3 regions of the Massilia sp. DWR3-1-1 genome follow, and region 3 is predicted to be linked to each of the others. Evidence: predicted binding sites of a transcription regulator. Region 3 holds the regulator's gene; each other region holds the start of a gene.
What was found. The regulator sigma-54, encoded in region 3, starts transcription at its own class of promoters, with help from an activator protein. The targets are predictions, from matches to a motif close to TGGCANGNAANCTGCTTT.

Region 1 (2,269 bases), on a different contig from region 3:
TGCATTTTCAGTTCGATGTAGGCATCGATCATCGAATCGCTGAACACGCCGCCGCGGGTGAGGAACTCGCGGTCCTTGTTGAGCGCGTCGAGGGCTTCTTCCAGCGACGAGCACACCGTCGGGATCAGCGCGTCTTCTTCAGGCGGCAGATGGTACAGGTCTTTGGTGGCCGCTTCGCCCGGGTGGATCTTGTTGGCGATACCGTCGAGACCGGCCATCAGCAGCGCGGCGAAGCACAGGTAGACGTTGGCCAGCGGGTCCGGGAAACGCGTTTCGATACGGCGGCCTTTTGGATTGGCCACGTGCGGAATGCGGATCGAGGCCGAGCGGTTACGGGCCGAGTACGCCAGTTTGACGGGGGCTTCGAAACCTGGCACCAGGCGCTTGTACGAGTTGGTGCCTGGGTTGGTGATGGCGTTGAGGGCCTTGGCATGCTTGATGATGCCGCCGATGTAGAACAGCGCCGTTTCCGACAGGCCCGCATAGCCGTCGCCGGCGAACAGGTTCTTGCCGTCTTTCCAGATCGACTGGTGCACGTGCATGCCCGAGCCGTTGTCGCCAACGATCGGTTTTGGCATGAAGGTGGCGGTCTTGCCGTAGCTGTGGGCCACGTTCCACACCACGTATTTCAGGTTCTGGGTCCAGTCGGCGCGCTCGACCAGGGTCGAGAAGCGGGTGCCGATTTCATTCTGGCCGGCGCCGGCCACTTCGTGGTGGTGCACTTCGACGGGAATGCCCAGCGACTCAAGAATCAGGCACATTTCCGAACGCATGTCCTGGAACGAGTCGACCGGTGGCACGGGGAAGTAGCCGCCCTTGACGGTCGGACGGTGGCCGCTGTTGCCGCCTTCGGTCTTGGCGTCGGTCGACCACGAAGCTTCGTCTGAATCGATCTTGACGAAGCAACCCGACATGTCGACTTTCCAGCGCACCGAATCAAAGATGAAAAATTCTGGCTCGGGACCAAAATAGGCGGTGTCGCCGTGGCCGGACGATTTCAAGTACGCTTCGGCGCGCTTGGCGATCGAGCGGGGATCGCGGTCGTAACCCTTGCCGTCCGACGGTTCAATGACGTCGCACTGCATGAACATGGTGGTTTCTTCCATGAACGGGTCGATGTTGGCGGTGTTCGGGTCCGGCATCAGGATCATGTCCGATGCTTCGATCCCTTTCCAGCCGGCGATCGACGAGCCGTCGAAGGCGTGGCCCGACTCGAATTTATCGAGATCGAAGTGCGAAACCGGCACGGTGACGTGCTGCTCTTTACCGCGGGTATCAGCAAAACGGAAATCAACAAACTTGACTTCGTGCTCTTCGGCCATCTTCAACACTTCTGCGGCGGTCTTTGCCATTCAAAATCTCCTAAATGAAATAAGGGGTGCACCAGCCTTGCAGCGGCGCAAACACAAGGACAATCTTAGCAGAATCCATGCCAGCGGGAGCGCTGATCGGGAGGGAACTTTTTGCGGCGAATTACGGCGGCTCGGGGCCAAACGGCCCCATCCGTGATCCGGGGTGCGTGAAAATGCACCAACTAAATGCACCACCATGGTGCGTCAACACAGACTGGCACCGCCATGGTGCGGACCGCCCCACAAGCGTGGTGCGCCGCCGTCGTCATATAATCGCCTGATCGCCGCCGCGCCACTTTCCATGATGGGAATGACTCATGAGCACCACCGAACAGCTGTTAGCCATCGCCCGCTCGCGCGGCGCCGACCAACCGTATGCGGGCGCCGTCACGCCGGCCGAAGCGTGGGAGCTGCTGCGCCTGCAGCCAGGCGCCAGGCTGGTCGACGTGCGCACCAACGCCGAACGCCACTGGGTTGGCCAGGTGGCGTTGCCGCCCGGCCAGCACATGGCGGTCGAATGGACCAGCTGGCCCAGCGGCGTGGTCAATCCCCAGTTTATCGAGCAGCTCGGCGCCATCGCCGCCCGCGACAACGTGTTGCTGTTCCTGTGCCGTTCGGGGGTGCGCTCGCGCCACGCGGCCAAGCTGGCCACCGAGCACGGCTACAGCAATGCCTTCGATATCCTCGAAGGCTTCGAGGGCGACAAGGACAGCGCCGGCCACCGCAAGACCAGCGGGGGCTGGTGCCACGCGGGGCTGCCGTGGATCGGCGGCTAAGAACCTAAACGCGCGCCGGCTCCGGCTCCGGAGCCGGCTGCGCCGCCTTCAGGCTGGCGTTGACGCGCTGCCGCACGAAATTGATGTGACTGCGCAAGCCGTACAGATTGTCGGCGAATGCCAGCGGAATCGACAGGCGGT
Region 2 (2,269 bases), on a different contig from region 3:
GTGCGGCTGGCGGGGATCGAACCCACGACCCTTGGCTTCGGAGGCCAATACTCTATCCACTGAGCTACAGCCGCATTGCATGGAGAGGCGAAGGATACAGGCTTTCAAAGGCTTCGTCCATTGCCAGCGCCTGTAAAGGCCAAAGATTATTCGGCAGCTTGCTTGTGCCGATGGCAAGGCTACACGCAAATTCAGCCAAGAATGGGCGAAAAAGACATTGCCAGCAGCGAGAATTCACACTAAATTTCACAAATCCAGGGCGCACCACATCTCTTTGCCCCGCTGTTAGGACTTGAGCAGTCGCGATCGGTAAGCAAATCCTAGCGCGAAAAGTCCAATGCCGAACAACAGCAAACCGTCGGGCTCTGGCACCGCGGTTTCTGGGATATCGCTGACATAAAATTCGAAAATGACGCTCGATATGTTCAACCCGCCCATATTGGGAACTTCCAAGGAGGCGTCAATAGAAGGCATGCTACCATCCCATGGCGATGCCAGACTGGCGAGGCTTGCCAAATTTTCGGATGCGAATCTTACCACGCCATCACTGTCGAGTAGGGTCAGGCGTGCGTCATACAGCGTCGCAGGTGACTCCAGATCGATCACGTCACCAAACGTTCCAATTCCAAAATAAGCAGTTTCGCCAAACATCGGAAACAAATCACCGTCGGCGCCTATGCTTACGATGATACGGTGATTGAGTCCACCCAACGATGCATCGGATTCGCTAACGCTGAGCAGAATACCGTCACGTGTTGTGTACGCTGTGGCGTCATCAAAAATTGTCTCCGCAGCGAACGCACTTCCACTCCCAGAGCCCTGCAAATAGAAAACGTAGCTTGATCCACTCACCACGATCGCCGAAGCAGAGCTCGAAAAACCCAACGTGGCGACCAGCAAAACCAATCCAGCCAAAATCTTTTTCATAACGGGCTCCAAAGCAAAACTATTAACGGCATCCTCATGCAAAGCAAGTATCGTTCCAATAAAAATAATCCTTACTTATCAATGACTTAGAAAAATATTCCGGAAAAAATCGCTGTAGATGTAAGAATTTTCGACAGGGCGGCACATTAGCTGGTCAATGGTCGTGGCCCGAGGCATCTAGTGGCAATGTGGCCGGTATCGTAGAGCTCCGTGCCTGCAGAACGGACGTGTGCTGGCCGGCACTACGCCATGGCCATGCGATCGCCCTACAACAAATCTGAAGTTGCTCGGACAAAATTTTTCGTGGGCGCGTTAGGACAGGATAGACTTACTGGACTTTCCTAAAGTTGCCATGCGATGAATTACCCAACTCCTCTAGCTGTGATCTGTTTAACGATCCTCGCATTTTTCTCCGTCGCCCTCATGGCAAAGTGGGACCGTTCCGAGGATGCCGCGGCCAGTCGCTTCATGTCGATCGATGGATTGCGCGGCTATTTAGCCTTTTTTGTGTTTGTCCACCACGCGGCCGTTTGGCTGATCTATTCGCATACTGGCCTATGGCAATTACCGCCGTCGTATCTGTACACGCAGTTGGGCCAGTCCAGCGTTTCGCTGTTCTTCATGATCACGAGCTTTCTTTTTTACACCAAGCTACTCGACAGCCGTGGTCAAAACTATGATTGGAATGCCTTCTTCATAGGCCGCTTTTTCCGTCTGACACCCTTGTATTTTTTCGCCATAGGCGTGCTATTTCTTTTCGTTGCCATTCTTTCCAAAGGCATTTGGCATGACTCGTTCCGGTATGTCCTTCGTTGCCTACTTGAATGGATCACTTTCACACTGGTCCGTGCGCCAGACATCAATCAAATACCAGCGCATCTGATCGTCGCTGGGGTCACATGGTCCCTTCCTTACGAATGGATGTTTTACTTTTCCCTTCCGCTTTTTGCTGTGACTGCGGGGCAACGCGTGAAGTGGAGGCTGCTCTTGATGGCCACGGCCATGTTGTTGCTGAGCGTAGTGTTGCATATGAGTTTGCACATGGCGTTTGTATTTGCGGGAGGTATTTTTTCTGCGCTGATCGTGAGAAATCAAAGGTTTTGTGGCCTCGCACGAACAAAGACGGGGTCGACGCTAGCGCTTGTCGCTCTGCTCTCGGTGACGGCATTCCCCACAGCTTATGAGTGGCTGCCGCTGGCTTTGCTGACCCTCGCATTCAGCCTCATCGCCGGCGGTGCCAGCCTGTTCGGACTGCTGACGAACAACACATCGAGAAGGCTGGGTGAACTGGCGTATAGCATTTATTTGCTGCACGGAATCTTGCTTTTTCTTGTAATCAATT
Region 3 (2,269 bases):
CTGGGGCTGTCCTACCTGCCGCAGGAAGCGTCGGTATTTCGCAAGCTGACTGTGGAAGAAAACATCCGCGCCGTGCTCGAACTGCAAAAAGTCGACGGCAAGGCGCTGACCAAGGCGCAGATCAACGAGCGCCTCGACAGCCTCCTGGCCGACCTGCAGATCGACAAGCTGCGCGAGAACCAGGCCTTGTCGCTGTCGGGCGGCGAGCGGCGGCGCGTGGAAATCGCCCGCGCGCTGGCCACCAACCCCCGTTTCGTGCTGCTCGACGAACCGTTCGCCGGGGTCGACCCGATCGCCGTCATCGAGATCCAGCGCATCGTGCGCTTTTTGAAGGAGCGTGGCATCGGCGTGCTCATTACCGACCACAATGTGCGCGAAACGCTGGGCATCTGCGACCGCGCTTACATCATCAATCAGGGCGCCGTGCTGGCCTCCGGGCGCCCCGATGACATCATCGCCGACGAGTCGGTGCGGCGGGTCTATCTGGGCGAACACTTCCGCATGTAGGCCACTGACGAACCATGAAACAGTCCCTCCAACTACGCACGTCGCAGCACCTGGCGCTCACGCCGCAGCTGCAGCAGTCGATCCGCCTGCTGCAGTTGTCGACGCTCGAACTGCACCAGGAGCTCGAGCATCTGCTGTCCGACAATCCCCTGCTCGAGCGTCTCGACGACCCGCTCGACAACTCGGTACGCCTGCTGGCCGATGGCGCCGTCGGCGCCAGCGGCAACGCCGAAGCGCCGGAAGTGTCGAACCAGGATGCGCCGCCCAGCGCCGACGCGCCGGCGGCCGACAGCGGCGAGAACGTCGACATGGGCGGCGAGAGCGCCCAGGACACCAGCGGCGACGGCGAGGACTGGAGCGAAGCGTCGCGCAACAAGTCGCCCGACGACGAGGATTCGCGCCCGCAGATCGAGGCGACGGCCACCAGCCTGCGCGAGCACCTGTGTGAGCAGATGCGCCTGGCCATGCTCGAAGTGCGCGACCGCGCGCTGGTCGAACTGATGATCGACGCGCTCGACGACAATGGCTACCTGACCGAATCGCTCGACGACATCCTCGAGCGCATGCCGGCCGAACTCGAGATCGATCCGGACGAGCTGAAAACCGCCTTGTCGCTGCTGCAAAGTTTTGACCCGCCCGGCGTGGGCGCGCGCAACGCCGCCGAGTGCCTGGCGATCCAGATCCGGCGCATGGCGGGCGTGCCGCTGGTGACGCGCCGCATGGCCCTCGACATCGTCTGCAATCACCTGACCTGGTTCGCCCAGCGCGAATTTAACAAACTCAAAAAAGCCCTCGACTGCGATGACGAGGACCTGCGCGAAGCGCAAGCGGTAATCCGCCAGTGCAATCCGCACCCGGGCGCCGGCTTCGGCGCCGGCGCCTCCGACTACGTGGTGCCCGACGTCATCGTCAAGAAGGGCCGCGGCGGCTGGACCGTGAGCCTGAACAACGACGTCATGCCGCGCCTGCGCGTGAACAGCATGTACGCCAACCTGCTCAAGCAGGGCAAGGGCGAGAGCCAGATGGGCGCGCAGCTGCAGGAAGCGAAGTGGCTGATCAAAAATATGCGCCAGCGCTTCGACACAATTTTGCGCGTGGCCGAGGCCATCGTCGAGCGCCAGAGAAATTTCTTCTCGCACGGCGCAGTTGCCATGCGGCCACTTGTGCTGCGTGAAATTGCTGATACACTGGGCCTACACGAGAGCACTATCTCTCGGGTAACCACTCAAAAATACATGCTGACCCCGCATGGAATGTTTGAGTTGAAATATTTCTTTGGCAGCCACGTAGCGACCGACGCCGGCGGCGAAGCATCGTCGACAGCGATCCGGGCACTGATCGTGCAATTGACAGGAGCGGAAGACCCGAAGAACCCACTTTCAGACAGCAAGATCGCAGATATGCTGGGGGAACAGGGGATGGTCATTGCGCGCCGCACGGTGGCCAAATACCGTGAAGCGCTCAAGATTCCACCTGTCGCTCTCCGCAAGAATCTGTAGATCGTTTTTTCAGTGTTCCTCTACGTCCCGCTTTATGCGGCATGCATGAACAGGAAGCGACATCATCTAAGGAGTGTGTATGAATCTCACAATCAGCGGACATCATCTTGAAGTGACCCCAGCCATCCGTGACTACGTACAGAGCAAACTGGAACGCGTGCGGCGCCATTTTGACCAAGTGATCGACATTGCTGTCATTCTCACCGTCGATAATCTGACTGAAAAAGAAAAACGGCAGAAAGCCGAAATCAACCTCCGATTGC

Region 1: glnA (type I glutamate--ammonia ligase) is a predicted target of sigma-54. The motif match lies at 1,418-1,435, and genes of this name have one in related genera.
Region 2: ACP7EY_RS14415 (PEP-CTERM sorting domain-containing protein) is a predicted target of sigma-54. The motif match lies at 968-985, and genes of this name have one in related genera.

Annotation. Positions count from the first base shown of each region.
Region 1 covers NZ_JAFCXL010000017.1:52,261-54,529, reverse strand. The annotation lists gene glnA (type I glutamate--ammonia ligase) at 1-1,352, opposite strand, end outside; gene ACP7EY_RS17585 (rhodanese-like domain-containing protein) at 1,670-2,128, shown strand; gene ACP7EY_RS17580 (TAXI family TRAP transporter solute-binding subunit) at 2,133-2,269, opposite strand, start outside.
Region 2 covers NZ_JAFCXL010000012.1:97,402-99,670, reverse strand. The annotation lists tRNA gene ACP7EY_RS14420 (tRNA-Arg) at 1-74, opposite strand, end outside; gene ACP7EY_RS14415 (PEP-CTERM sorting domain-containing protein) at 286-927, opposite strand; gene ACP7EY_RS14410 (acyltransferase family protein) at 1,285-2,269, shown strand, end outside.
Region 3 covers NZ_JAFCXL010000005.1:113,414-115,682, forward strand. The annotation lists gene lptB (LPS export ABC transporter ATP-binding protein) at 1-507, shown strand, start outside; gene ACP7EY_RS07075 (RNA polymerase factor sigma-54) at 522-2,006, shown strand; gene hpf (ribosome hibernation-promoting factor, HPF/YfiA family) at 2,086-2,269, shown strand, end outside.